Regions from separate parts of the Bacillus sp. WC2507 genome, predicted to be linked through region 2. Evidence: riboswitches for the same ligand, from Rfam matches in the RefSeq annotation. Region 2 holds a riboswitch; each other region holds the start of a gene.
The links. Region 2 has a riboswitch for S-adenosylmethionine ahead of ACUN28_RS00620 (MetQ/NlpA family ABC transporter substrate-binding protein). Riboswitches for the same ligand answer to the same signal wherever they lie in the genome.
Positions count from the first base shown of each region.

Region 1: it holds a riboswitch for S-adenosylmethionine, as region 2 does, so the genes downstream of both, ACUN28_RS02050 (bifunctional O-acetylhomoserine aminocarboxypropyltransferase/cysteine synthase) here and ACUN28_RS00620 (MetQ/NlpA family ABC transporter substrate-binding protein) in region 2, are expected to answer to the same signal.
Region 3: it holds a riboswitch for S-adenosylmethionine, as region 2 does, so the genes downstream of both, ACUN28_RS24480 (LLM class flavin-dependent oxidoreductase) here and ACUN28_RS00620 (MetQ/NlpA family ABC transporter substrate-binding protein) in region 2, are expected to answer to the same signal.
Region 4: it holds a riboswitch for S-adenosylmethionine, as region 2 does, so the genes downstream of both, metI (cystathionine gamma-synthase/O-acetylhomoserine thiolyase) here and ACUN28_RS00620 (MetQ/NlpA family ABC transporter substrate-binding protein) in region 2, are expected to answer to the same signal.

Region 1 covers NZ_JBQXPN010000001.1:368,601-376,291, forward strand. The annotation lists gene ACUN28_RS02025 (response regulator) at 1-381, shown strand, start outside; gene ACUN28_RS02030 (FMN-dependent NADH-azoreductase) at 571-1,197, shown strand; gene ACUN28_RS02035 (transcriptional regulator YeiL) at 1,261-1,932, opposite strand; gene ACUN28_RS02040 (YjjG family noncanonical pyrimidine nucleotidase) at 2,039-2,734, shown strand; gene ACUN28_RS02045 (chloride channel protein) at 2,778-4,007, opposite strand; SAM riboswitch class I at 4,327-4,431, shown strand; gene ACUN28_RS02050 (bifunctional O-acetylhomoserine aminocarboxypropyltransferase/cysteine synthase) at 4,525-5,823, shown strand; gene metA (homoserine O-acetyltransferase MetA) at 5,807-6,712, shown strand; gene ACUN28_RS02060 (homoserine dehydrogenase) at 6,852-7,691, shown strand, end outside.
Region 2 covers NZ_JBQXPN010000001.1:103,280-110,970, reverse strand. The annotation lists gene ACUN28_RS00625 (methionine ABC transporter ATP-binding protein) at 1-484, opposite strand, end outside; gene ACUN28_RS00620 (MetQ/NlpA family ABC transporter substrate-binding protein) at 497-1,309, opposite strand; SAM riboswitch class I at 1,395-1,509, opposite strand; gene ACUN28_RS00615 (NAD(P)-dependent alcohol dehydrogenase) at 1,591-2,499, opposite strand; gene ACUN28_RS00610 (hypothetical protein) at 2,654-3,418, shown strand; gene ACUN28_RS00605 (FAD-binding oxidoreductase) at 3,543-4,979, shown strand; gene ACUN28_RS00600 (MFS transporter) at 4,976-5,509, shown strand; gene ACUN28_RS00595 (DUF3981 domain-containing protein) at 5,588-7,306, shown strand; gene ACUN28_RS00590 (multidrug effflux MFS transporter) at 7,425-7,691, shown strand, end outside.
Region 3 covers NZ_JBQXPN010000001.1:4,631,643-4,639,333, forward strand. The annotation lists gene ACUN28_RS24445 (S-layer homology domain-containing protein) at 1-744, opposite strand, end outside; gene ACUN28_RS24450 (hypothetical protein) at 1,153-1,542, opposite strand; gene ACUN28_RS24455 (DUF4352 domain-containing protein) at 1,835-2,392, shown strand; gene ACUN28_RS24460 (RrF2 family transcriptional regulator) at 2,407-2,913, opposite strand; gene ACUN28_RS24465 (FMN-dependent NADH-azoreductase) at 3,178-3,819, shown strand; partial or broken gene ACUN28_RS24470 (DAK2 domain-containing protein) at 3,894-4,184, opposite strand; gene ACUN28_RS24475 (ATP-grasp domain-containing protein) at 4,246-5,202, opposite strand; gene ACUN28_RS24480 (LLM class flavin-dependent oxidoreductase) at 5,195-6,253, opposite strand; SAM riboswitch class I at 6,337-6,443, opposite strand; gene ACUN28_RS24485 (hypothetical protein) at 6,689-6,895, shown strand; gene ACUN28_RS24490 (SMI1/KNR4 family protein) at 7,547-7,691, opposite strand, start outside.
Region 4 covers NZ_JBQXPN010000001.1:1,451,257-1,458,947, reverse strand. The annotation lists gene murG (undecaprenyldiphospho-muramoylpentapeptide beta-N-acetylglucosaminyltransferase) at 1-378, opposite strand, end outside; gene metH (methionine synthase) at 397-3,795, opposite strand; gene ACUN28_RS07780 (bifunctional homocysteine S-methyltransferase/methylenetetrahydrofolate reductase) at 3,795-5,627, opposite strand; SAM riboswitch class I at 5,698-5,807, opposite strand; SAM riboswitch class I at 6,010-6,119, shown strand; gene metI (cystathionine gamma-synthase/O-acetylhomoserine thiolyase) at 6,213-7,325, shown strand; gene metC (cystathionine beta-lyase) at 7,322-7,691, shown strand, end outside.

The sequences.
Region 1 (7,691 bases), 270 kb from region 2:
CATGTTTTACCAGCGTTAAGGGCGGGAGCGAGCGGCTATATTTTAAAAGATGTAGAACCGGATCAGCTTGTTGAAGCTATTCGAAGCGCATATAAAGGTAATATTCAATTACATCCGGATATAGCAAATGCCCTTCTCTCTCAAACATTACCTGTGGAAGAAAAAGAAGAAGAACCTTCTATTCAAGTGGATGTGCTAACAGCGAGAGAAAATGAAGTGTTGCAGCTATTAGCGAAAGGGATGAGTAATAAAGAAATAGCTTCTGTTTTAGTTATTACAGAAAAAACGGTAAAAGCGCATGTAAGTAGTATTTTGAGTAAATTAAACTTATCCGATCGCACGCAAGCAGCATTATATGCAGTGAGAAATGGGGTTGTATAAGACGAAAGTCGTAAGACCTAGTTCGCCTTTAGAAGGTGGACTTTTTTTATGGAAAAATACGTCTATGTGAGGACGAAATCGTCTTGATATAAAGATAAAATATGTTTGTAAGCAACAAAACAACAATTACAAGGGATACCTTTTTGAAAGCATATAACAACAAAAGAGTGAGTACTAGGAGGAAAAACAATGGCAACAGTTTTATTTGTAAAAGCAAACAACCGCCCAGCGGAACAAGCAGTTAGTGTGAAATTATATGAGGCATTTTTAGCAAATTACAAAGAAGCACATCCAAATGATACAGTAGTAGAACTTGATTTATATAAAGAAGAATTACCATACGTAGGCGTAGACATGATTAATGGTACATTCAAAGCAGGTAAAGGATTTGATTTAACAGAAGAAGAAGCAAAAGCAGTAGCAGTTGCTGATAAGTACTTAAATCAATTCCTAGAAGCTGATAAAGTTGTTTTCGGTTTCCCATTATGGAACTTAACGATTCCAGCAGTACTACACACATATATCGATTATTTAAACCGTGCTGGTAAAACGTTTAAATATACGCCAGAAGGTCCAGTTGGTCTAATTGGAGATAAGAAGATTGCATTATTAAACGCGCGCGGTGGTGTATATTCTGAAGGCCCAGCAGCTGCAGTAGAAATGGCTGTTAAATATGTAGCAAGCATGATGGGCTTCTTCGGTGCAACAAATATGGAAACAGTAGTTATTGAAGGGCATAATCAATTCCCGGATAAAGCAGAAGAGATTATTACAGCTGGTCTTGAAGAAGCAGCTAAAGTAGCAAGCAAATTTTAATTAAAAATAGAATCGTCACTCGAAAAAAGTAGCATTAACATGTAAACGTTAATGCTACTTTTTTTATATTTTAAGTTCGTCAGCCAGTGTTTCTAATTGAATTCGATCTTGTATGTAATAGATTCTTCCATCCTTTTTTAAATAATTTTGCTGGCAAAACTGGTTTAACACATATAAAAGATGACGGTAGCTGACATTTAAGTATTCTGAAGCCTCGGTATGTTTTTCGGTATAACTGTTACTTTGTTCTGTTAATAGAATAAAGGCTGCTAACCGGTTTTCGAACGGATAACTATTGTTTTTGGCGTAACTTTCTGTTCGGGTAATTGTTTTTTCGCCGATAAATTTGCATAGTTTCTGTAGAAAGATAGCATCTTGCAATAAAAGATGCTGGCAATCTTTAAGAGGAAGCGCTAAGCATATACAATCTTCAATTACTTCTACCGTTTTCGTAACGGATTCTACGCCAATTAGCCCTAATTCTCCAATGAACGAAGGTGCTTGAATAAAGTTAATTAAGGAGACCCTTCCGTTTTTGTGACTCATATATATTTTTGCCTTCCCGGAAATTAAGTAATAAAGATAAGGAACATCAACCCCTTCAGTACATATCTTTTCTTTCTTTTGAAAGGAATGTAGTTCAGCATACGGTAAGACATCAAAAGAAAAAAGAGTGTGGAAGTTGTAATTTTGTATGGAATGAGAGATTTCTTTGCTATTTTTGCTGACTTTCATATTTTCACCTCATGTTTAGTATGAGATATCTCCTATTATTTTTACAAGAAAGAATGATACGATTTATGTAAATTTGTTTTTGTAGAAAAGAGAGTGTGAGGGGCCTATGAAAAAATATAAAACACTATTATTTGATGTAGATGATACATTGTTAGATTTTCAGAAGGCAGAGAAAATGGCGTTACGTATGCTTTTTGAAGAGAAAGGGATTCCTCTAACTAGCGAGGTTGAAGTGCAGTATAAAACAATTAATAAAAGTCTTTGGGATGCTTTTGAAGAAGGTAAAATGAACCGTGATGAAGTTGTAAATACACGGTTTTCGATTTTGTTTAAAGAATACGGGGAAGAAGTAGATGGGATATTATTCGAAAATAATTATCGCAGTTACTTAGAAGAAGGGAATCAACTTATACAAGGCGCGTTTGAATTTATAAGTCAAATTCAAAGTGAGTACGATTTATATATAGTGACAAATGGTATTTCTAAGACGCAAGATAAACGTTTACGTAATGCAGGATTACATACCTTGTTTCAAGATGTTTTCGTTTCCGAAGATACAGGATTCCAAAAGCCGATGAAAGAGTATTTTGATTATGTTTTTGAACGAATTCCTAATTTTGCTCCTGAAGAAGGGCTCATTATTGGGGATTCGTTAAGCGCTGATATTAAAGGTGGATATGTAGCGGGAATTGACACTTGTTGGTTTAATCCAGAAAAGAAATCAAATAATAGCGAGATTGTGCCAACATATGAAGTACAAAATTTTGAAGAGTTATATGCAATATTGAAGCAGCGTGTGTAATGAAAATAGGCAGTGGAACTTTTGTCCCTACTGCCTATTTGTATTAGCTTGTAGTTTCGTTGTTTTTAGGAAGTGGAAATGCATTACCAATCGCTGCCGCTCCAAGCATCGGGAATAGTAAGTTGAGCGGGAAAAACATGAGCAATAGTAATGTTATAGCAATTGGTTTTCTTAATGCATAGCTTGAAATTGCTGTTGTTACGATGGCTACCGAAGCGATTGGATCTATAGGGATAATGGAAGCTATAGCATATCCGATACTAGATCCAGCAAATATAATCGGGAAAATATGCCCGCCACGCCAACCTGTATTTAAACAAACAGCAGTAATACATAATTTTAAAATCCCTGAAAGAAGTAGTACCCAGAAGGATAAATGGCTCCATTCAACGACTAAATCTTTTAATTGATGTTCTCCGGAGAATAACGTGTACGGGAGAAAAGTTCCTGTAATTCCTAATAAAATACCACCGATAATTCCAAGTGATAGTTTATATTCTTTTAAGGGATGGATTAATTTCTCTAATGTGAATTCTAATTTGAAATAAAAGAATCCAACTATAGCACCAATACTAGCAAGTGGTAGAAAGGCAATCCATTCATTAAGAGATAGGGAACCCTCCCCAAAATCAACGATAAAGGATCCACGATTATCGAATTTACTAAGTAATAAATAAACGGAAAAACCAGCGAAAGTGGTAGCTAAATATACAATTGCTTTTTTTCCTTTAGAAAATTCGTTAATTTGCTCACCCTCATTTTCATTTGGAGCTAAATAACCGAATAATGGCGCGTTAAAAATTACACTTAAAGTAGCACCGATTCCAACCTCTGTTAGTTCATTCATTCCTTTTAAGGCGAATGTAAAGCGATCGCCTACCCATGTACAAAGTCCACCGATAATTCCAACAAGTGCTGCTTCGGGACCTAAGCTAGCTCCAAATATTAAAACGATAATCGCAGTTAAAGTAGCTTTATGTACAAAACGGTATTCAATTCTACCTGTTTTTTTATATTCACCCATTACTTCCGGCATAAGACGTGGATATGTGCCGAAGTATTTTTGGGTTAAACCAACGAGAATCCCACCGATAGTTGTTACACAAATAGTGTAATAAGGGGGAGAAGAGAAAATAGTAGGTAAGTATCCCCAAATAAAGTGAATGCCGATATTTATTGTAACTAAAAATAACCAGACTGTTGCTCCTACTATAGAGCCTAAAAGAATGCCGTATAGGACGAGCATATAGTGCATGTCTTTTGTATTTGTCATGTGATACCTCCGTTATGTAAGTTTTAATGTCGAAAGGATTAAATATACTACTGCGAAATGAGATGAATATGTATAGTATCTTTTTGAGAGGTTGGCTTATTCAATATATTGAGGTCTCGTGAGAATTTGGAATGTATACAGTTAAACTACGTATTTAATTCTATATATTAATCGGGGGTTTTAAAAGGTCTTTTTCAAATGAATATGGAATATATTTCTTTTGTTATGCATGTAAACTTATTTGTAATTAATTTTGAACATTCAGAAAAACCAATTGACATTAGGAAATTATTGCTATAAAATCAACGGTAATTGCATAGTCTTATCAAGAAAAGGTGGAGGGACAGGCCCGATGAAACCTTGGCAACAGCCGTATAACGGAATTGTGCCAAATCCTGCAGGTAATAATCCTGAAAGATAAGAAAGAGCCTTTAGAGCGTGTTTTCAAACTGCTCCTTTCTTGTTTTCAGGAAAGGAGCAGTTTTTTTATTTTGTATAAAAGAAAGGAGAATGAGAGATGGGAGAATCATGGGGAAAAGGAACAATTTGTGTGCAAGGTGGCTATACACCAAAGAATGGTGAACCGCGTGTTTTACCGCTTTATCAAAGTACAACGTATAAATACGATACTTCGGATGATTTAGCGGCGCTATTTAATTTAGAGGCAGAAGGATATATCTACACGCGTATTGGAAATCCTACTTTAGCTGCATTTGAGCAAAAGTTAGCGGATTTAGAGGGTGGTGTAGGAGCTGTTGCAACGGCTTCTGGGCAGGCTGCTATTATGCTTGCCGTTTTAAATATTTGTAGTAGCGGAGACCACTTGCTTTGTTCTTCAACAGTTTATGGCGGAACGTTTAATTTATTTGGAGTGAGTTTGCGTAAGCTTGGTATTGATGTTACGTTCTTTAATCCGAATTTAACTGCTGATGAAATTGTGGCCCTTGCTAATGATAAGACGAAACTTGTTTATGCAGAATCGTTAGGAAATCCAGCGATGAATGTTCTAAATTTCAAAGAATTTTCAGATGCAGCGAAAGAGTTGGAAGTACCTTTTATCGTGGATAATACATTAGCAACTCCTTATTTATGCCAAGCATTTGAACATGGAGCAAATATTATCGTTCATTCTACGACGAAATATATTGATGGTCATGCAAGTTCTTTAGGTGGCATTGTTATTGACGGAGGGAACTTCGATTGGACAAATGGGAAATATCCTGAACTTGTTGAACCGGATCCAAGTTATCACGGCGTAAGTTACGTTCAAAATTTTGGTGCAGCAGCTTATATTGTGAAGGCACGTGTTCAATTATTAAGAGACTACGGAAACTGTATGAGCCCATTCAATGCGTATATTAGCAATATCGGCTTAGAAACGCTGCATTTAAGAATGGAGCGTCATAGTGAAAATGCTCTCGCAGTTGCTAAGTGGCTTGCTAACCATGAACGTATTGAATGGGTGAATTATCCGGGATTAGATAGTAATGAAAATTACTCGTTAGCACAAACGTATTTGAAGAAAGGTGCTAGTGGTGTTTTAACATTCGGCATTAAAGGGGGATTAGAAGCAGCGAAAGAATTTATCGCAAATGTAAAACTAGCAACTCTCGTAACGCATGTAGCTGATGCGCGAACTTGCGTCATACATCCTGCTAGCACAACGCATAGACAATTAAGTGCTGAGGATCAGCGTTTAGCTGGCGTCACATCAGATTTAATTCGTTTATCGGTCGGTATAGAAGATGTTTCTGATATTATTGCAGATTTAGAAGCAGCGCTAGTCGGAGGCAAAGAACATGCCGATCATAATTGATAAAGATTTACCAGCTCGCAAAGTGTTGCAGAAGGAAAATATTTTTGTAATGACGAAGGAGCGAGCAGAAACACAAGATATCCGGGCATTGAAAATTGCTATATTAAATTTAATGCCTACAAAGCAAGAAACAGAGGCGCAATTACTTCGTTTAATTGGCAACACACCGTTGCAATTAGATGTTCATTTGCTTCATATGGAATCGCATTTGTCCCGTAATGTAGCACAGGAACATTTAACGAGTTTCTATAAAACATTTCGTGATATTGAGAATGAGAAATTTGATGGACTTATTATTACGGGAGCACCAGTTGAAACTCTTTCTTTTGAAGAAGTAGATTATTGGGAAGAGCTTAAACGTATTATGGAGTATTCAAAAGAGAATGTAACATCTACGCTTCATATTTGCTGGGGGGCACAGGCTGGTTTATATCATCATTACGGCGTTCCAAAGTATCCTCTTAAGGAAAAAATGTTCGGTGTATTTGAACATGAAGTCCGTGAGCAACATGTGAAATTGTTACAAGGGTTTGATGAATTGTTTTTCGCCCCGCATTCTCGTCATACAGAAGTACGAGAGAGTGATATTAGAGAGGTGAAAGAATTAACATTATTAGCAAACTCTGAGGAAGCGGGTGTGCACCTTGTTATTGGGCAAGAAGGAAGACAAGTGTTTGCGCTCGGGCATAGTGAATATAGTTGTGATACGTTAAAGCAAGAATATGAACGGGACCGCCAAAAAGGGTTAAATATTGATGTGCCGAAAAATTATTTTAAGCATAATAATCCAAATGAGAAACCACTTGTAAGGTGGAGGAGCCATGGGAATCTATTATTCTCTAATTGGCTGAATTATTACGTGTATCAAGAAACCCCTTATGTACTATAAAAAGATTGTGTAACACGTGGTAACGTTTTCTTTGTAAAGATCAGCTTATATTTTTCCGAATGTTCAAAAAACATTGTTTTTCAGATTTTTTACTCATATAATTTCATCTAAACACAATTTTTGAGGGGTGGACAGTATTATGAAAGAAATTCAAGTTGGTTTATTAGGTCTTGGGACAGTTGGTAGTGGTGTAGTTCGTATCATTACAGATCATCAAGAGCGACTTATACACCAAGTAGGTTGTCCTGTAAAAGTAACGAAAGTACTAGTACAAAATATTGAAAAAGAGAGAGAGGTAGAGGTACCTTCTACTCTATTAACACAAGATGCAAATGAAATTTTAGATAATCCAAATATTGACGTTGTCATTGAAGTGATGGGTGGCATTGATGATGCAAAAGTATATATTTTGCAAGCTTTACAAAGTGGGAAGCATGTTGTGACTGCCAATAAAGATTTAATGGCGTTACATGGTGCGGAACTCTTAGCGGTAGCAAAAGATAATAAAGCTGATTTGTTTTATGAAGCAAGTGTAGCTGGAGGGATTCCGATTTTACGAAGTATCGTAGAAGGACTTTCTTCCGATCTTATTACGAAAGTAATGGGAATTGTAAATGGAACGACAAATTTTATTTTGACGAAAATGTCAGATGAAGGGAGAGCATATAACGACGTGTTAAAAGAAGCTCAGCAACTTGGATTTGCAGAAGCAGATCCAACATCAGATGTGGAAGGTTTAGATGCGGCAAGAAAAATGACAATTTTGGCTACCCTTGGTTTCTCTACAAATGTAGAGCTTGGAGATGTGAAGGTAAAAGGGATTACTTCTATTACAGAGGAAGATATTGAATACAGTAAGAGTTTAGGATACACGATTAAATTAATCGGTCTTGCGAAGCGGGATGGTGAAAAATTAGAGGTTACAGTTGAACCGACGCTACTTCCAAATACACATCCTCTTGCGGCCGTGCAAAATGAA
Region 2 (7,691 bases):
ACACTTCAGGTTCGTGTGATAGTGCGCGTGCAATGGCAACACGCTGCTTTTGGCCACCAGAAAGTTCACTCGGATAGGCATCTTTTCGATTGAAAAGATCGACAATACGTAAGTATTTTTCTACCCTTTTTTCAATTTCTACTTTGGGAATGCCAGCAAGGCGTAAAGGTAATGCGATATTTTCATAAACTGTCACGGTTTTAAGTAAATTGAATCCTTGAAAGATCATTCCGATTTTTTGTCGCGCTTTTGCGAGTTCTTTTGCTGATAAAGTTGTTAAGTCTTGGTTGTTTACAATGATATTTCCTGTCGTTGGCTTTTCTAATAAATTTACACATCGAATTAATGTACTTTTACCAGCACCACTATATCCAATGATTCCAAATACTTCGCCCTTTTTTACTTGAAGGGAGGTAGGTTTAAGAGCTTCCACATTCCCTTTTTTTGTTGTGAATACTTTGGATACATTTTTTAATTCAATCATTATCGTCAGCTCCTACCAAGACGGTAAAACAGAACCATCAAATTTTTTCTCGATAAATTCTTTCACTTCTTTAGATTGATAAGCTTTCTTTAATTTATTTACAACAGCATCATCTTTATTTTCAGTACGAACAACGACCCAGTTCACATATGGTGAATCTTTTCCTTCACGGAAGATAGAATCTTTCGCAGGGCTTAATTTTGCACCTAATGCAAAGTTTGTATTAATCGCAGCTGCTTTTACTTCACTTAGTTGTGTCGGTAATTGAGATGCCTCTAATTCAACAATCTTTAAGTTTTTTGGATTTTCAATTACATCTTTCGCAGTCGCTTTTTCTGTAGCCTTTGGATCTACTTTTAAAACACCGGCTTTTTCAAATAGCTTTAAAGCTCGAAGTTCATTTGTTGGATCATTTGGTACAGCAATTGCGTCGCCCTCTTTTAAATCCTTTACATCTTTTAAGCTTTTCGAATATACACCCATAGGGAATGTTACTGTTGAAAATACTTCAGTTAATTTCATATTACGTTCAGCTTTAAATACGTCTAAATATGATTTCGTTTGATAGCTATTTACATCGAGGCTTTTTTCATCTAGGGATACGTTTGGTGCTACATAATCATTAAATACTTTTACATCAATTTCGAGACCGTCTTTTGCGGCAACTTCTTTTACCTTTTCAAAAATTTGTTCATGCGGACCGCCTGTTACACCGACAGTAATCTTTTTCTCATCTAACGCTTTTACTTCTTTATCTGAACCCCCGCTACATGCGCCTAATAATAATACCGCTCCACTTACAATGCTCAATAATACTTTTTTCATCTATAGTTCCCCCTTCATATACGTTCCAAAATAAAAAGCACCTCTCAAAAATAAGAGAGGTGCCGAATAGACAAAATAGGTTCCTCTCTTATCTTCCAAAACGAAAGCTCGTTTTGCAGGAATTAGCACCTTAGCTTATACGTCATAAGCTCGGTTGCCGGGCATCATCGGGCCAGTCCCTCCGCCACTCTTGATAAGAGTATGTGTATGTAGTTTTTTTAATATGCTACTAATAGTAAATCTTACAAAAAGAATTGTCAATGTTATTTTCTGAATATATTTTATTTTAAGGTAATCGAAACATTTCCTTTTTTATGCCCTTTTTCTACATATATATGAGCTTCAGTAATTTCTTCTAATCGGTAAGTTCTATCAATAACAGGCTTTAAATGTTCTGCTTCAGTTAGTTTTTTTAGTAGAATCATATCTTCTTTACTTACTTTTGCCATCATTCCATTCACAGATACATATTTCCCATTAGGTGTTAATGCCTTTTCACAAAGGGATTTTTTATGTTTTCCAACTGCATCAAATATAATATTGTAGCGTTCACCCCGCTTAGTAAAATCTTCTTTTGTATAATCAATTATTTTATCAGCTCCTAAAGATTGCACGAGTTCAAAATTTGAATGACTACAAACAGCCGTAACGGTCGCACCAAAATATTTAGCAAGTTGTACGGCAGCTGTTCCTACTGATCCAGAGGCACCATATATGAGCACTTGTTGTCCTTTTTTTATACGGCCCTTTCTCAGGAAATGTAATGCTGAAGTTCCGCCAAAAGAAATAACTGCCGCTTCTTCATACGTCACATTGGTAGGTTTTAATGCTATTAATCCACTTTCATGTACACATGTGTATTCGGCATAACCACCAAGGTTTAGTTCTGTTAATGCAAAAATTGGATCTCCTTTTTTAAATTGGGTTACATCTGTTCCAATTTCCTCAATTTCTCCAGCTAATTCTACGCCGAGTATAGGTTTTCTCGGTTTTCTGAAACCTAATATGATCCGCATAGGAATCCAAAATAAGAGGGGACTATTAAAGCCGCGTATTCTACAATCTCCAGTCGATACACTTGTTGCATGAATTTTAATTAATACTTCGTTCTTTTTAGGTGTAGGTTTCTCTATATTTTGAAGCTGGAGAACGTTAGGTGGTCCATATTTTGTGCAAATCATTACTTTCATAATAACCTCCCGAATTTCGTTGTTTTTATTTACATCATATTTAAACCTTTCATCAAACATGTTGTTATTTAGAGTTGAATTTAAATAAGGACATTGGAAATCATATAGATTTAAAAGATAAAAAAGTGGTATTATTTGGTAAAGGGGGATTTTTATGAAGAAAATTATAGTAGCTTCTAGTTTATTACTTACAATTGGTTTAGGGGTAGGGTGTAGTAGTGATAAAGTATCGAAGACGGGTGAACCCAAAACGGCATCAGTAAAGAAAGAGAAGGATTTAGCCGCAAAAGATGTTTTTAATAAGGCGTATGAGAACTTAAAAAATGAAGAGTATGTAACGGTGATGCAGGATATGGATATAAAGGCTGATGGACAAGAACTGAGTATAATGAAGGCTAAAATACAAATAGAGCTGAAAACAAAGAGTTCTCGTGCTGAAATGAATGTTTCGGGTACGGATATTATCATTTATGGTGTAAATGATAAAATTGTTGGTCAAGTGAAGAATCCTAATACAGGTGAAGTTATATCTATACCAGAAGAGAAATTAAATATTAGTGGGATGAATGCAGCCAAGAGTGTGAAAGAGAATGTAGAAATCCCACCAGAAATTGTACAAAAAATGAAGATGGAAAAAAGTGGAGACAAATATAAATTAAAGGTCAGGTTAAAAGGAAAAGATGCAGAGAGTATTTTAGGTAGTATAGGTGAAACGCAGAAGAAAGCATTAGAAGCACAAAATGCAAAGGTAGAAGAGATAGATGCAGAATATATGATCACAAAAGATTTTAAATATGAATCATTAAAATTGGATATAGTTGTGAGTAGAAATAGTAAGGAGAAAGCAAAAATTATGACGGATATAAAATATACATCATATGAAAAATTTGATCCCATACAGTTGCCAGTAACGAATTAATTGATTTGAAGAGAGATGCCTAAAAGAGCAAGGGTATCTCTCTTTTTTCGTTACTAACATATTTTCTTCTTAGAAAAATATGTACAATATGTAGTGAAAGAAATTCAAACAAGGAGAGTGTCATTTGAAAAAAAGAAAGATAGTAGTTGTCATTGTAGCGTATACCGTTTTGTTAGCGGCGTCTGTACATACGTATAAAAAACAACTCGATCATCCTATGATGAGTGATGTCGGTAAATTGCTCCCGACAAAGATTAAACGTGTTGAAAGTGCTACGGATGAGCACTCGTTAATAAAATTAGTGCAAGATGCAAAAGTTTCAGGAGAGAAAATTTCGATTGCGGGTATGCAGCATAGTCAAGGCGGTCAGACGTATTATCCGAACGGTACGATGCTTGATATGAAAGGGTATAATAAAATATTAGAATTCGATGCGGAGAAGAAGAGGATTAGGGTGCAAGGCGGTGTCACCTGGAATGACATTCAAAAGAAAATCAATCCATATGGTCTTGCGGTTCAAGTGATGCAATCTCAAAATATTTTTACTGTTGGTGGTTCATTAAGTGTAAATGTACATGGGCGTGATATTCGTCATGAAGCATTGATTGATACGGTCGAATCCTTTCGACTATTAATGGCAGATGGTACTGTACGCAATGTAAGCAGAAAAGAGAATACGGAGTTATTTCCATATGTCATTGGTGGTTACGGGTTATTTGGTGTTATTTTAGATGTGACGTTAAAGTTAACGGATGATGAATTATATGAAACGCACACAAGAATGCTAGATTATAAAGAATACGCATCTTATTTCAAAGAAAAAGTGAAAAAAGATGAAAATGTTCGTATGCACTTAGCGCGTATTTCTGTTGCTCCAAACTCATTTTTAAAAGAGATGTATGTGACAGATTATACAGTGGCACAAAATCAAAATATGAGGGAAGAGTACAGTGAATTAAAGGAAGAAAATATTATAGCTGCACCGAAATTTTTGCTTGGGTTATCGCGTTATAGCGAATGGGGAAAGAATACGTTTTGGGATATACAAAGAAATTATTTTGAACGTACAGATGGAAAGTATGAGACGCGAAATAATGTTATGAGGTCAGATAGTGCTTTTATGGAATATGAAAATCCGAATAGGACAGAAGTGTTACAAGAATACTTTGTGCCCTTAGATTCTTTCACAAAATACATAGATGATTTACGTAACACATTAACTAAAGAAGAGCTGAATTTGCTCAACATTACGATTCGTTACGTGGAAAAGAATGAAAATGCAGTTTTATCCTATGCGAAAGATGATATGTTTGCACTAGTTCTTTTAATTAATCAGGGACGCTCTGAGAGAGAGATAAAGAAAACAGAAGGTGTCATTCGGAAGATGATCGATGTTACTTTAAAGCATAATGGTAGTTATTATTTACCGTATTATTCTTACCCAACGAAAGAACAGCTAAAGAAAGCATATCCTCGTATAGAAGAATTTCTTCAGAAGAAGAAGGAAGTAGATCCAGAAGAGAGATTTGTGAATTTATTTTATAGGGAGTATACGAAATGACATATAGAAGATTTGTAGCCTCACAAAGTATCATTATGATGGCGGGAAGTATGGTATTTCCCTTTTATATATTATTGCTTCGGAACGTTGGAAATAGTTTCTCACAGTTTGGTTGGGCGTATGGCTTATTTGCTTTAACTTCAGCACTTGTATATCCGTTAGTAGGAAAGATGTCTGATCGAGTAGGCGATCAAAAATTATTAATTATATATGCTTGGTCCATGGCGATATTAATGCTTTGTTTTCCGATCGCCACGGAAGTCTGGCATGTATACATTCTTCAAATTCTAATGGGTATTTTAGGGGCTGTGCAGCGTAATACGGAGAAGACATCGTTAGCACGAAAAGTTGTGCAAGAAAATGCTGGTTATGAGATTGGAAAATATCATGTGTGGACATCGATTGGAGGAGCAGTAGCAATTATTGCAACGGGATATTTAGTAGATTTCTTTACGATTGGTACCATTTTTTATATTGCATCTATCTTATATGTAGTGAGCGGAGTTGTATTAAGTAGTAAAAAAATATAAACATTCCCATTTTTACCTGTATACCCTTTATTTGTTATACTAAAGGGGAAAACAAAAGAAAAGGGGACATTGCCTTTGATGAAATTTTTAATTTTAGCTATTCTCACTTTGTTTTTAATTCCATGGACAAGAAGCGGTAGTAAACTGCAAGCAGTGGATAAGAAAGAGGCTGGGAAGGTTGTAAGGGGTAAGAAATCATCTATTTTAGTTATTCCTATTTTATTTTGGATAGGTATTGCAATCTATGAATATCTTTGGCTAATTGATGATCGAGCAGATTCGATTCTTACTCATTATTCTGTTGCAGTAGCAATTTTAATTGGGCTTGTTTTATTTTCACAAGAGAAGATAGGGAAATTAGAAGGGACATTAAAAGGACTTCTAATGTTTGTTTTACTCGCAAGTTACGGTTATTTTGGTTATTTACACGATATAGTAATCACGCAAACGAAGTATGATTCTGTTGTTAAAGTAGAGAAAGATATTTCAGAGCCATTTACTGAAAATGATCAGCCGTTTACAGTGCCGCCAAAGACAGCGGAGAATAAGATGAAAAAAGTATTTGGGGATATTCCGAAAGTAGCTTATTTTGAGCTGGGAGAATTAACACCACAAATGGTAAATGGTGAGGCTTTATATGTAGCACCGATTGAAGTTTCAGGATTTTTTAAAGCACGTAAGGCTGAGACAATTCCAGGGTATGTAACGATGTCAGGTACGAATCCTGATGCGGAAGCGAAGCTGCACCTCGGTTATAAAATGAAATATGTGCCGAGCATGTTTTTTGGTAATAAATTAGAACGTGTCGTTCGAAAAGCAGAACCGGATTTAATTTTTAAAGGGAAGCCTAAATTCGAAGTTGATGATCAAGGGAAACCGTATTATACAATGACGTATGGTGAATTTATTTCAGGAAGATCTGGATTTGAGGTAGAGGGTGTTGTAGTAGTAGATGCACAAACAGGTGAAGTGAAAAGATACGATAAAGGAAAAGCGCCTAAATTTGTTGATGGTGTGTTAAATCACGAGACCGCATCTACATTAAATACGTATTTTGGTAAATATATTCATGGATTTTGGAATACAAAATTCTCGCAAACGGATATGAAGATTCCGACTGAGTGGGGAACGAAAGAAGGAGTTACACCAATCTTCGGTAAGGATGGAACGCTATATTACTTTACTGATTTCACCTCTCCGAAAGAAGGAGTAGATTCTGCGTTAGGTTACTCGCTTATCGATGCGCGTACAGGTAAGTTGTATTACTATAACGGAAAAGAAGTAAAGGGAATTATGGATGGTTCAGCTGCTTCGGAAGTAGTGGATAATTCCTTTAAGAGAGAGAAATGGCACGGAACGATGCCGGTTATTTATAACGTGTATGGTAAACCTTCTTGGATTGTACCTGTTATTGATGACGGAGGATTAGTACGTGCTCACACGGTTATCTATGCTTCTAATGCGAAAATATTTGCAACAGGTTCGACACAAAAAGAAGCGCTTGAGAATTATAAAAATGCGTTGAGTGGAAGTGGAGATTCATTTAGACCGACTTCAAGTGGTAAAGAAGCACAAAAAGAAGGTACTGTACAACGTGTATATAAAGAAAAATCAAGTGAAAATACGATTGTGTACGTACTATTAGAAAATGAGCAAAAAGTATTTATGGTACCAGCGAAGAAATTCCCATATGCAATGTTTACAGAAGTAGGGGATCCAATCCAAATCACATATTTAGACACAGGAGAAACAATGGCATCTGTATCTAAATTTACAAATAGTAATTTGAAAAAGTAAAGCGATAGAAATTCTATCGCTTTTTTTTACAGTATAAAACAGGAAAATGCACTATACTTGACGTATGTTTATGTTGTAACTATAATTGTTACGATTTAGTATGTATCGGAAAGGGTGAATTGAAAAAGTGAATGAAGTTAATCACGAAATATATAAACCTGTAAAGATGAACAGGTTATGGATGATTCTTGTACTAGGGACACTTACGGCGATCGGGCCATTATCTATTGATATGTATTTGCCTTCGTTACCGAAATTAACAGATGATTTACAAACGGGTGCATCCCTTGCGCAGCTTACATTGACAGCTTGTTTGCTTGGGCTATCAGTAGGACAGTTGTTTGTCGGTTCAATTAGTGATATTTACGGAAGACGCAAACCTCTT
Region 3 (7,691 bases), 4.5 Mb from region 2:
CTTTTGCACTTCATCTTTAAATGCTGCTAATAATGCCGCATCCCCTGTATCTTGCACCGCAACTTCAGGCTTTTTATATTTCAAAGTATTATATAAAAACTGTGCATACTGTTCACGTGTTACCGTTTTAGATGGCTCAAATTTTCCTTCGCCTGTACCAGAAGCAATTCCGGTTGACTGCACTGCGCTAATAGCGTTTTCACCCCAAAAACCATTTGGAACATCATTAAATGTATGCTTTTGTTTCGCAGAAAGATGGAAAGCGTTTGTAAGAATTTGTGCCATTTCTGCGCGATTCACAGGAGCTTTCGGTCTAAAATTCCCTTTCTCATCCCCTTTAAATACCCCTGCATTCGTTAACATTAAAATTTCCTCAGGAAACATCGTAGAGTTCTGATTAATATCACCATAAGGATTATTAAACTTAGATCCGTCTTTTAATATGTAAAGAGTATTATTATTACTAAACGTTCCGCCTTGTTTATTCGGTAGCATAACTCGATACACTAAAGCAGCTACTTGCTCCCTCGTCGCAACATCTCCAAAACCAAATATTCCATTTCCATAACCAGAAATAATATTTTTACTCGCTAAATCTTTAATTGCCGGATACGACCAATGCGATGTAGGCACATCAGAAAAAACACCCGCCTCAGCAGCTCTCACATCACTGCCATTTGTATACAATAAAGCGCCACCAATAAGTGATAATGATGTAATTGATTTTAATAATTTTGTGTACATAATTCCTTCTCCCAATACGTTCTCTATTTTATATTTTGTCGAAAAATCTAAAAGAATATGACAAAACATATTATACTATTAAAATTTTTTGAAGGATATATTAAGTTTTGAAATATGCAAAAACTCATATTGTTATAAGAATTCATAGTGATATTATGTTGTTTTACTTGCGAATATATAAAGGGCTATGGTGTCTTATGTCGAAAACATCATTTATAACCAGGTTGCTTTCGGAATCGTTGACACGAAATTTCATGTTAAATTCAAATAAACAAGGAACCTATTAGTCGGTTCCTTGTTTATTTGGCTAAAACAGACTTCTTTGGAGAACCCAAATAAAAGTTAAATCAACTCCTATTTAACATTTCCCTTCAGATATATAACAGTAAAGAATACATCATCACGGTGTCAGCAAGCAAAAGTGTATTCTGCATTTCTGAAAACAGTAGATGGCAAATTGTGACCTGCTGAATCTGCTAAGAAAGAATATACAAGAACATCCTTAACATCATCTTTATTTCCACTAATGATAACATCAAGAAAATCTTCTATTTGGAATTCTGGAGTAAACAATACAATCTTAGTCGTTCTGTTTGGTTCTAAAGAAACAAAAGTACGAGAAATTTCAACTAATTCATTTTGAGTTGGGAAAGAAATGTTTCGACTTCTCTTAACAGTTACCGTTACATTACTAGTATGACAGCGTGAATCATTGTTTAACATAATGTTGAGAGCAGTTGGAATAATCCCATTTTCAGAAACCGGAACTCGAAACACTCCAGTAGATTTATGAGCCATATAATCACATCCTTTCAAAATAAAATATACTTACAGTATATTAGATGCAAAAAACGTTCATTTTGATAGGGACAAATTATGTGATTAATATATTTATAATAACCCTTGGTATTACTAAGCCAATGTTTTAAAAGATTAACAAATATCGCGAGAACCAATCGAATGTATAGTAAAAGTAAAAAGAATAAGGTGTCTAAAAGGCCCCCTATTTTGAGCCAATAATGAGACATTATGTTAATCTTATATGTATAGTTGTACAAAATCGAGAAACTTAAGGAGACAGATAAATTTTATGAGGAAATTATCCATATTACTTACTTTCATTCTAGTATTAGTCAGTGTTATGGCTGCTTGCACACAAGATAAAAAAGATAGTGCCATTGAAAGTGGTCCAATAGAAGAACCAACCGCAAAAAATGAAAATGAAGAAGTAATAAATTTTGAAGAAAAAGAAGATATGAGCCGCTTGGAACAAGGTATTTTATTAGTTGGTGAGAGTGTTAAGGGAGGCTATTACTTGACCGCCGTTCAAAGTGCATATTTAAATGCTAGCAATGATTCCGTCGTTGTTAATGTCTCTGTAAAAAATGTACGAGGTCAAACGATTGGACTATCAGAATTAAAATATAACTTAAAAGATGAAAAAGACGGAAAGGCCTATGAAGGAAAAGTGCTTGATCAAAACCTTTCTGATATACAAGTTAAACCAAATGAAACGGTAGAATTGAAAATAGCTTTTGAAGTACCAGGTACCGCAGATGAATATATGTTTTATATTGAAAGCTCTTTAGATCCTCTAGGAGCACACTGGAAAATCGATAAGCTGCAATCACAAAAAAACTCTAACTAATTCGTCATGGCGATTTAGTTAGAGTTTTTTTGTTTGAAGTATTCACGAGTATCTACCCTTATCTTTTCAGGTAAAACAATATCAAGTTCTTTATCTAACCATGCAAGAGTCTTTTTACGGAGAAACTCACGCATGTGTTCTTCTGCTTCAAGCATTACTAAGTTAATTGTACAAGAAGAATTGCTAGGTTCACAAGAATTACAAGCCTCATCTCGATATAGTAGACCATTCTGTACAATATTTTTACATTGAAAAATAGGTTTCGGGCCTTCGACAGCTTCTATTACATCCCAAAAAGAAATATCTCCTGGAGACTTAGCTAACCTATATCCTCCCTTTACACCTGGGACAGAACTCACAATGCCAGCTTTAGATAATTTACCGAAAACTTTTGAAAGAAATGTTTCAGAAAGTCCTTGGAACTCTGCCAAATCTTTTATTCCAACACTTTCCTTGGAAGGAGTATTAATTAAATAAACTAAGCAATGCAAGGCATATTCAACCCCAACACTATATTGCATATACAAATCACCTGCTTTTTATTTTAAGGGTTATCAAATTGTATCTTAGGACCATTTAGAATTTTAGTCAAATAAAGTGGAACTTTAATCAGTGGATGGTGTTCATCCCCCACTGATTATCAGCCCTCACCAATCGGGCTTTTAGAATAGTATGTATTTCATTTGACAAAAATAATTTCAAAGTTTATATTAAAGACTAAGTTAATCGGCGATTAACTTAGTCTTCAATTAAAACGTAAAAACTTTTAAAAAGGGGAAATACAAATGAACAAAACACTTATTATAAACGCACATCCGAAAGTGGATGATACATCATCAGTCAGCATTAAGGTTCTTAACCACTTTTTAGTATCTTATAAAGAATTCATTCCTAATAATGAAACGATTGAACAGATTAATTTATACGATGATGTAGTACCAATGATAGATAAAACTGTTTTAAGCGCATGGGAAAAACAAGGAACTGAACAAGAGTTAACCGGTGAAGAACAAAAAGTAACGGAGCGTATGTCCGAAATTTTACAACAATTTAAAAGTGCAAATACGTATGTTATCGTATTACCTTTGCACAATTTTAATATTCCATCAAAGTTAAAAGATTACATGGACAATATCATGATTGCACGTGAAACATTTAAATATACTGAAACTGGATCAGTGGGACTACTTAAAGATGGAAGAAGAATGCTTGTTATACAAGCAAGTGGAGGAATCTATACAAATGATGATTGGTATACAGAAGTGGAATACTCTCATAAATATTTAAAAGCAATGTTTAATTTCCTTGGTATTGAAGATTATCAAATCGTTCGTGCACAAGGAACAGCAGTACTAGATCCAAATGAAGTATTACAAAATGCCTATAAAGAAGTTGAAGAGGCTGCTTCTAGATTGGCTAACAAATAAAAGTTTTCACTGGAAGAATGATGGTTATCAATAAAGATCCCCTCCACCTTAAGGCAGAGGGGACTTTCCAATTCCTACTTCAAACTACCCGCAATCTCCGTAAAGATAACTCCAAGTGCATGCGCACCTGCATCTGGATAGCCTAAACTTCTTTCACCAACTGTACCGGCGCGGCCCATGCGAGCTACGATTTCTTTCGTATACTCTGCGCCTTTGACCGCTGCTTCTGCTCCTTTTTCAAAGGCAGTTTTCATGTCTTCTTCGTTTGAAGCGCTAGCTAACCAAGAGTCTACACATGGAGCAAGTGCATCAACAAGTGTTTTGTCACCAACTACTGCTCCTCTACCGAATGACCTTTCACCTATAAAATCTGCTATCTCTTCTTTTTTCCTATATTTGCACCAGAACCTTATTTTTTAATCAACATTATTTAACTGACTCTACTTGTTTTTCTAATTCTCTTCCAAGGAATGTAGCAAGTTCAAGCATACCAAATTGATTCGCTACAGACTCTGCGTCAGAATTATAGTTTGTATTTGTATTAATATCATACGTATAAATTGTTCCATCCGCACTGCGAATAAATTCAATACCAGCAACGGTAATCTCATTTTCTTTCAAAAACTCTTTGTATTGTTCAATAATTGGCTCTTGGAAGTCTGATATAATTTCAAATTTTGTTGACGTCTCTTTCTTACCCTCTTCTCCTACTGGGCAAAAAGCATCTTGAATCGAACATGCATCTGCTGGACAAAGTTCAAATCCTTCTGATGTATCTACTTTAACCGCATATACAAACTGGCCCCCTACAAACTCACAACGTGTAATATATGATTCGGGTGCTTCAATATATTGCTGGATTAAAGTAATTCCATCAATGGGTTCTTCAAATGCCGGACCATCCAAATATTGTTCTAAAGCATCAATGGAATGAAAGAGTTGAACACCAAGGCCTTTACCTGCACGGTTATGCTTTGTAATGAACGGTACTTCCCCTAACTCCTTTGCTGCTTTTACTATATGATCACGGCCAACAGCACCAATTGTTTTCGGCACTTGTATCCCAAATTTTCTTAATGCTGCATATTGATTCAATTTACTTACTTCAAGGCGTAATGCACGAGATCCGTTAAATACTGTTCGTCCGTGTCCCTCTAGCCAAGCAAGAACACCTTCAGTCAACTCAGGTGCATATCGATGCCCTCTCGTATGTGAAGAAGCACTCATGCGGCTATAAAAAACACCTTTGGGAGGTTCTTGTTCTAATGAAAGTGTTCCTTCATTTAAAAGCCATTCCTCATACGGTAACTCCAGTTCTTCCAACCTTTTCACTAAATGATCCGTCCATTCCTTATTCTCATGTAATATGTAAATTTTACTCATTTGTAATCAATTCCTTTCTTTTTGCTTCAACTAATGGCATCACTTTTTCAGAAAATCGTTTCATCTCTTCAAGCTGCGGTGAAAATTGTAAAAGTAATAACGTAACACCCACTTTTTCAAAAGCAAGTATCCTTTCTGCAATTTGTTCTGGTGTTCCGATTAAATTAGGACGTAACCCGCGATTAGATACGGAATAATCATTGAGCTTCACTTGCTGTTCCAAATGCGATTTACTAATAAAGTCTTGGTAACCCGCATAACCTAACGCATCGTCTTTCACATCCGTTATGCGTCTCCATTCTTCTAATGCCTCTTCTTCTGTATCACGACAAATGACGTAAGCCGCAAGCCCGAATGACTGCAATGGCTCCTCTGTAACTTTCTTTCTACGATTCTTCATATCTTCTATTTTCACAGATACTTCTTCCACTGTTCCCCCGTGCATTACATATGCATCCGCGTGATTTACAATGACCTCTTTTCCTCGCTCACTCTCACCACCTGCATAAAGCTTAATTCCTTGTTTCTGAACAGGTTTTGGACTTAAATGCGTATGATGAAGCTCATAAAAGTTCCCTTTATAAGAAAACTCTTCTTCTTTCCAAAGCTCCTTCAAAACTGTTACAAATTCCTCTGTGCGATCATATCTTTCATCATGTGCAGTAAATACTCCGCCGTACTGTCTGGCTTCTTCTTCCCACCATGCCGAAACTACATTCAATGTAAAACGGCCATTACTTAATTGATCGATATTTGCTGCCATTTTCGCTGTAACTGCTGGATTATGGAAGCCAGGTCTTACAGCTGTCATAATCTCTAATCTATCCGTCACTGCTGCAAGTGCTGCCGCAGTTGTCCACGCTTCTAAACTTGGTGCTGAAACACCTTTTATATCATTTAAATTTAATTCTGCAATAAGTGTTGTTGAAAAACCTAATTGTTCTGCCTCTTGCGCTGCTTGTTTTGCATACTCAAACGTAGGCGGCATAGATTCATCATCTACATTTCGAAGCCATCCCCCAAAAATCGGTAACCAAAAACCGTACTCCACTACCTATTCCCCCTTTATCCCTTAGCCATAAAAAAAGGCTACTCTTATCGAAATAAGAGTAGCCTTCTTGACTAAGGGAACCGCTCTTATCTTTCAGGTGTTTCTTCACCTGCAGGATTTGGCACCTTTCGTCTAAAACGAGGTTGCCGAAGTTTCATAGGGCCCGTCCCTCCACTTCTCAACATAAGAATTGTTTGTGTGATTTTCATTTATTATAATCATCAGAATAATAAAAATCAATATTTTAATACTTATTTTTCCGATATACATTAAATGATATATGAAAAACCATATTGTTATAGAGATTTATAAGGGTATTATGTTGCTTTACTTGCGAATATATAAAGGGCTATGGTGTCTTATGTCGAAAACATCATGTATAACCAAGTTGCTTTACTTCTATCTTAAAAACACAGCAAAAGAGGTGTTAGTAGCATGAAAAATAAACGATGTGAGAATTGTGGTTCTACTACATTTAAAGAAGGAAGAGTTGGATCTGCTTATCATGCATATGTTTGTGAAGATGATTCTAGTAGGCTCTTTTCAGTAGGGAAACGTTGCAAACTCTTAACTACATTTTGTTTAGAATGTGGTGAGGTGAAATCATTTAGAGTGGAGAAGCCGGAGATATTTAATGAATAAAACATTAGAATCGAGATGTCCTTCAACCTAATTCTCTTGGTAGACGTGGTTGTAGTTAATACAAATACCATTCCGGTGGAGGCACCATAGGGTGTCTTTTTTTAGTCAGGAATAAGTTTTTACTGCGGTACATATGAAAATAAATCATCTGATTATAAAAATAAAAAAACGCTCATTTGAGCGTTTCATCTATATAATACCTAATAATTACTTTTTCTTCACTTTGATCTAATAACTCTTTATACTTCAATATTACGTCAGCCCCACGGCTCTCCATGCGTATATTGTATAACGCTTGTTGTATTAACCTTTGATTGTTCCGTTGAAACATTTACTCCATATATAATTCCTGAAAACAAATTATATGAACTATGAGCTAATATAGCCGAAAAAAGACCGTATCTTAAGAAAAGTAAAGCATATATAAATAGAATGCGAAATTCAATACACTAGGCTCATGCATGAGTGCAGACACAAAACTTGTAGACAATATCCATACCCAAACGTATTTACTGTTTCTTTCTACAAATAAATTTAAATACAATTTATTAAACACATTAGAATGCTCTTTCGCATTATTAGCCAACCATAATATTGCTGCATAAGGCCCATATCTTTTCAAAATACAGTGGTTTTCATATGTCCCTAAAATTATAACAATAACTTTTCTACACCTACGCCATCTATTAATAACAGTTTCAAAGAAGGTGATATTTTAATTGCTTCTTCGATATCTAAATCTCCAAAATCCACCATATATAATCCAAATCCTTCTTTTCCATTTGCATATAATAGC
Region 4 (7,691 bases), 1.3 Mb from region 2:
TGGCGTCATATCGGATTCATGTAATAAAACTGGTACGCGATTTAGCCACCCTCCAATTACGACTGGTACAGATACGAAACCACCTTTTGAAAAAATTACATCTGGTTTTAGTTTTCGAATCCTTACATACGCATCCATAACACCCTTCATTACAAGAAAAGGATCTTTTATATTTTTCAAGTCAAAATAACGGCGTAGCTTTCCGCTGGCGATACTATAGTACGGAATGCCTTCCTTTTCTATAATCGTTTTCTCAATTCCTTGATGAGAACCAATATAAGAAATATCCCAATTCTGTTCTTGTAAATGTGGAATGATGGCTAAATTAGGTGTTACATGTCCGGCCGAACCGCCACCTGTAAAGACTATTTTCTTCATACGTCTCCCCCTTCTAGATTATAATACACTAAAATATCTTGCCTCGGGGTGAGAAAATACCATAGCCGTTACAGATGCTTCTGGCTCCATCATAAATCCTTCCGTTAATGAAATACCTATTTCCTCTGGATGAATTAAGCGAAATAGCTTTTCTTGATCTGCAAGTTCTGGACATGCTGGATAACCGAAGGACACGCGTATCCCTCTATATTTCGTACGGAAACGTTCTTCCATCGTCAGTTCTGGTGAATCTGGAATGCCCCAGCGATCACGAATGAGCATATGTGTTTTTTCAGCGAGTCCTTCTGCTAGTTCAAGCGCTAACGATTGAATGGCATGACTGCGTAAATAATCACCCTTCGCTTTCCACTCTTCAGCAATGTCCCGAATGCCTTCCCCAACCGTAACAGATAGGAAAGCAACATAGTCCATCTCATCTCCAATTGGTCGTAAATAATCACCTAAAGTACGATATGGTGCTTTTCCTTGTCTTGGGAATGTGAAACGCTCTATCATACGCGTATGATCTTCTGGATCATATATTACAATATTTTGTCCGTCGCTTTGCGCTGGGAAAAACTGATACACTGCTTTCGGTTTTAACCAAGATTGTCCTTCCTGCAATAATTCGTCTATTAAATCATTTAATTCGTGTGCTCTTTTATCTCCCTCTTGCAAAAGCTTCTTCACATTTCCTTTTAATCCAAGGTGATGCCCAAGTAGCATTTGTCTATTTAAAAATGGAGCGAGATGCGCAACTGGAACATCTCGTAATACAATTCGTTTTGTTGAATCAGGTATCATAACCTCAGCCTTCGGTAATGGCTCAATTACTGCTGGAATTTCTACTTTCTTCTCCTCTTTTTTTACGATATGAAGATGACGCTCTTTTTTATCTTGTTTCATCTTCTCGCGCTCTTCTTCTTTTTGTAGCTTATTAATAATATCGAGCCCCGTCATCGCATCACTCGCATAACATACGAGTCCTTTATATGATGGTGAAATACGATTATCTGTAAACTTTCTCGTTAACGCTGCCCCGCCTACAACGATTGGAATATCAATATTTGCCGCTTGTAAATCTTCAGCAGTCGTTACCATTTGTTGAGCTGACTTTACTAGTAAACCAGAAAGACCAATTATGTCAGGCTTCTTCTCTTGTACTTCTTGAACAATTCGATCCGAGCGAACATTGATTCCTAAATTAATAATCTCATATCCGTTATTCGATAAAATAATTTCAACGAGGTTTTTCCCAATATCATGTACGTCACCTTTCACAGTTGCTAATAATACTTTCCCTTTTTTCGCACTATCGCTAGATTCCATATATGTCTCTAAATAACTTACGGCAGCTTTCATACTTTCAGCACTTTGCAATACTTCAGCAACGATAAGCTCATTATTATTAAATAATCTTCCCACCTCATCCATTCCTGTCATAAGTGGGCCATTAATAATATCCAAAGGTTTTCTTCCTTCTGTAAGTGCGAGGCTTAAATCTTCTTGTAGCCCTTGTTTCGTACCTTCTACAATGTAATTTGCCAGCCTTTCATCAATAGTTAATGTTTCTTGGATAACGACATCTTTCTTTTTTGCCGCGCGATAAAAATTTGTAAATTCTTCTAACGTCTCTTGCGTCGTTTCAAAAAGCAATGCATCTGCAAGACGTTTTTCTTCTTCCGTAATTGACGCATAGCGCTCTAATTTTTCAGTATTCACAATCGCGTAATCTAATCCAGCTTTCGTTGCATGATATAAAAAGACGGAATTTAATACTTCGCGTCCAGCTGGTGGTAAACCAAATGATATGTTACTTACACCTAAAATCGTTAAACACTCTGGTAATGCTTCTTTAATAAGGCGAATTCCTTCTATCGTCGCTGCCGCCGAGCCAATATATTCTTCATCACCTGTACCTACAGGAAATACAAGTGCATCAAAAATAATATCTGACGGGCGTATACCATATTTCGTCGTCAATAATTCATAACTTCTTTTCGCAATTTCGAGTTTTCTTTCCGCACTTACTGCCATACCTTCTTCATCAATTGTTCCTACAACAATAGCGGCACCATATTTTTGGAGAAGAGGTGTCACTTTTTTAAATCGTTCTTCTCCATCTTCTAAATTAATTGAATTGATAACAGCTTTTCCTTGAATATAAGTAAGAGCTCTCTCCATCACATTTTCATCTGTTGAATCAATCATAATTGGTACTTTTAATACTTTTGTAACTTCTGCCAAGAAATTTTCCATATCTTCTATTTCATCCCGGTCCGGGTCTGCCATACAAATATCAATAATATGAGCATTTTTCTTCACTTGCGCTCTTGCGACTTCAGCAGCCTCTTCAAATTTCCCTTCTGCTACTAATCGTTTAAATTTACGTGATCCAATAACGTTTGTTCTTTCTCCAACAAATAACGGCCTCATAGAATCATCATATTGTAGTGCCTCTAATCCACTAACACCATGTCCATCTCGTTCACGGTGTTCACGCGGCTTCAGAGACGCTAACGCGGATTTCATTGCTTTTATATGTTCTGGTGTTGTGCCACAACAACCACCGATAATATTAACCCATCCTTCTTCGGCAAATCGCTTCACTTTTTCGGCGAGAGAAGATGGAGATTCATGATAATGTCCATCTTCATCAGGAAGGCCTGCATTTGGATAACAAGAAATGTAACACTCCGATAAATCAGATAGTGAACGAATATGGTCTCTCATAAACTCCGGACCAGTCGCACAGTTTAACCCAACCGATAACGGCTTCATATGTTCTATCGATAAGTAAAAAGCCTCAATTGTTTGCCCAGCCAGAGTCGTTCCCATCGGTTCAATCGTTCCCGAAATCATAATAGGAACAATTGTATTTAGTTCATCAAAAGCTGCTTGAATTCCAATATAAGCTGCCTTCACATTACGCATATCTTGACTCGTCTCAACGAGTAATACATCAACTTCTCCATTCAATAATCCTCTTGCCTGCCGTGTATAGGCTTCAATTAATTCTTCAAACGTCACACCACCAGTAACACTAATCGCTTTCGTTGTCGGCCCCATTGCTCCCGCAACATATACTTCCTTCCCGCTTTCTATAACAGCTTGCTTTGCTAAACGTGCTGCTTTCTCATTTAGTTCCTCATCTAAATGAGACAACTCATAATCATTTAATACAATATTCGTCGCCCCAAATGTATTTGTTTCAATAATATCCGCACCAGCTTCAATATAAGCTTTATGAATCTTTAAAATGACATCAGGCCTTGTTTCTACTAAATATTCATTACAGCCTTCGTACTCTTCTCCTCCGAAATCTTCCGCAGTTAAGTCCTCTTGCTGGATCATTGTCCCCATTGCACCATCTAATATTAAGATGTTATTTTGTAATTTTTCTTCTATACGTTTCATCAATTAATACCTTCTTTCACTTCTTGCTTTTCTCTCACATATTTAACAAGGTGTTCTGTAATTTCATATTTTAGAAATGGTGTAATAAGATAAATGCCGTTAAAATATTTCATCGCCGCATCAATTAGTTCTTGTGAAATGCGAATTCCTTCCTCAATTGCTGCCTCTTTCGTTTCATGTCCATCCATTCTCTCCCTTATTTCTTCAGGTAGCGTAATTCCTGGCACCTCAAAATGAAGAAAATCTGCATTCCGTTTACTTATTAATGGCATAATCCCAATAAAAAGCGGTTGTTCCAAATGTTTTGTCGCTTCATACACTTCTTCCATTAACGCGACATCGTAAATCGGCTGAGTTAAGAAATATTCTGCTCCAGCATCTATTTTCCGTTCCATTCGCTTAACCGCTGCTTTTAAATGTCTTACATGCGGGTTAAACGCACCTCCCACTGAAAATCTTGTTGCTGGACCTATTGATTTCCCTAAAATAGAGCGCCCATCATTCATTTCTTTAATCATTTTAATGAGCTCAATAGAGGACAAATCATATACAGAAGTGGCACCTGGAAAATCACCAACACGTGCTGGATCACCAGTTAAAGCTAACACTTCTTCCATACCTAACGCTGATAGGCCTAGTAAATGAGATTGTAGTCCGATGACGTTATGATCTCTACACGTTAAATGCGTCAATACTGGAATATCATGCTTCGTTAATAATGCTCCCATTGCCATATTCGAGATGCGAGGCGATGCTAATGAATTATCTGCTAGAGTAATAGCATCTGCTCCAGCTCTTTTCAATGCTCTTGCGCCTTCAAAAAACCGCTGCGTATCTAACGTTTTCGGTGGATCTAATTCCACTACTACTGTCGTTTGTTTTTTTGCTTTCTCTGCTAAAGTGACATGAGCTTTTGAACGTTTCTCATGTGTATGAACTACTTTTGGTCTTTGAATCGTATCCTTTTCTATTACAGGCGTAACATTTAGAGTAGCACGTTTCATACTTTCAATATGTTCTGGAGTCGTGCCACAACAACCACCCAATAACCGAATACCTTGCTCAATAAATTTCGGTGTCATCGCTTCGAAATAAGCCGGACTTCCTTCATATACGTAACGTCCCTCCACATAATTTGGAAGACCTGCATTTGGATATGCTGACAAGTAGCCATTTTGAGGAATCGATATCATTTTAAAAGCTTCCGTCATATGAAGTGGCCCTAGTTGGCAGTTCAATCCAACAACATTTGCACCGTAATCTAATAGCTGTTTTAATATTTCATTTACATCATTTCCATTTTGAGTCGTACCTGCCTCATGTAACGCTAATTGAGCTACAATTGGAATATTCGTTTGTTTTCGTAACACCTGAACAGCATGAAGTAATTCAAACTCATCATAGAAAGTCTCTAATAGCAGTCCATCAACCTGTTCTTCTAATAATGCACTTGCCTGTTCCAACAACATAAATTCTCGCTCCATATCAGTTGTCGTAACAGCTCCGATATGTTTCATACCGCCAATTGTTCCTAAAATTGCATTTTTGTCGGTAACAGATGCTTTCGCCAGTTTTACTGCCGCTCTATTAATTTCAGTAACTTGATTTTCTAAACCATACATACGTAATTTTGCTTCATTTGCTCCGTACGTATTTGTTTGAATCACATCTGCCCCAGCAGCTACATATTGCTTATGAATCGATATAATTAAATCTGGATCAGATATATTCAATTCTTCAAAACTACTTTGCAAACCATGTGAATGTAATAACGTCCCAACCGCACCGTCACCTATTACAATTCCTTTTGACAATAAATCTAGTAATTTCACAAATCTCCCTCATTTCTATCAATATAAAAACCCCCTCTTCACTTTGAAGAGGGGGACATAATTGTTCCTCCTCTTATTATGCAAAACATTCGTTTTGCAGGTATTAGCACCGTTTCAAACATTTCGTTTGAAGGTTGCCGGGTTTCACAGGGCCTTTCCCTCCACCGCTCTCAATAAGAGTTGTCTTTATTATTTTATTTATGTAGCTAAAAGGAAATGCGTTCCCCTTTTAACAATGTTTGCTAATTTTTTAATAAATTTAGCACGCACAAATGCAAAAGTCAATGACACTTGCGGAAAAATAAAAATTATTTAAAATAAAGTTGCAATTCAATTATCTTTTGTTGTAAAGTTAAAAACATAATAAAATTTCATACGAACATTCTTATCTAGAGAGGTAGAGGGACTGGCCCTACGACGCCTCAGCAACCATTAACATTTGTTAATAAGGTGCTAATTCCAGCAAATTGTGAAAGATTTGACAGATGAGAAGAAGACTCTATTCAAACCGAAAGCCTTCTTCTTAGAAGGCTTTTTTTATTTTACATTCACTTAATTGTTAATTTAAAAGGGAGGAATTTTCACATGTCAACTATCGAAACAAAACTAGCACAAATCGGAAACCGGAGCGAAACTACAACAGGAACTGTTAATCCACCTGTTTATTTCTCAACTGCTTATCGTCATGAAGGAATTGGCAAATCTACTGGCTTTGACTACTCACGAACTGGCAATCCAACTCGCGGCCTTTTAGAACAGGCAATCGCAGATTTAGAATACGGTGAACAAGGTTATGCCTGTAGTTCAGGGATGGCAGCTGTTCTCCTTGTCCTTTCCCTATTCCGTTCCGGAGATGAACTTATTGTATCCGAAGATTTATACGGGGGCACTTATCGATTATTTTCTGAGCACGAAAAAAAGTGGAACGTTCGATGTAGATACGTAAATACACAATCTATTAAACAAATTGAGCAGTCTATCACAATTGAAACAAAGGCTATTTTCATAGAAACTCCGACTAATCCATTAATGCAAGTTACTGATATTGCCGCTGTCGCAACTGTAGCGAAAAGACACGGACTACTTCTTATTGTAGACAACACATTCTACACACCTTATATACAGCAACCATTAACAGAAGGTGCTGACATTGTACTTCATAGCGCAACAAAATATTTAGGAGGACATAACGATGTCCTAAGCGGACTTGTCGTTGCAAAAGGTAAGGAACTTTGTGAGGAAATCGCTCATTATCATAATGCCTCTGGTGCGGTCTTAAGCCCATTTGACTCATGGCTATTAATTCGTGGTATGAAAACGTTAGCGCTTCGTATGAGACAACATGAAGAAAATGCAAAAGCAGTTGTCGCTTATTTAAATGATGAAGACGGGGTGACAGATGTATTTTATCCTGGAAGAGGCGGCATGATCTCATTTCGTCTGAAAGATGAAACATGGATCAATCCATTCTTACAATCTTTATCCTTAATTACATTCGCTGAAAGTCTTGGTGGTGTTGAAAGTTTAATGACATATCCAGCAACGCAAACACACGCTGATATTCCTGAAGAAATCAGAACAGCAAACGGTGTATGTAATCGTCTTCTGCGATTTTCCGTTGGCATTGAAAATAGTAACGATTTAATTCAAGACTTACAGCAAGCCATTAAACTTGTAAAAGAAGGTGTAAGAATATGAGTTATTCTATAGATACACTCTTACTGCACAACCAATATAAACATGACTCGCAAACAGGAGCTGTTAACGTTCCCATCTATAATACATCAACATTCCACCAGTTTGATGTAGATACGTTCGGAAAATATGACTATAGCCGATCTGGTAATCCAACTCGTGAAGCTCTTGAAGATATCATTGCTTTATTAGAAGGCGGAACAAAAGGATTTGCCTTCGCATCAGGGATTGCAGCGATTTCTACTGCATTCCTCCTTCTTTCACAAGGTGATCACGTACTCATTTCAGAAGACGTATACGGAGGCACTTATCGAATTATAACTGAAGTTCTCTCCCGTTACGGTGTTTCCCATACATTTGTTGATATGA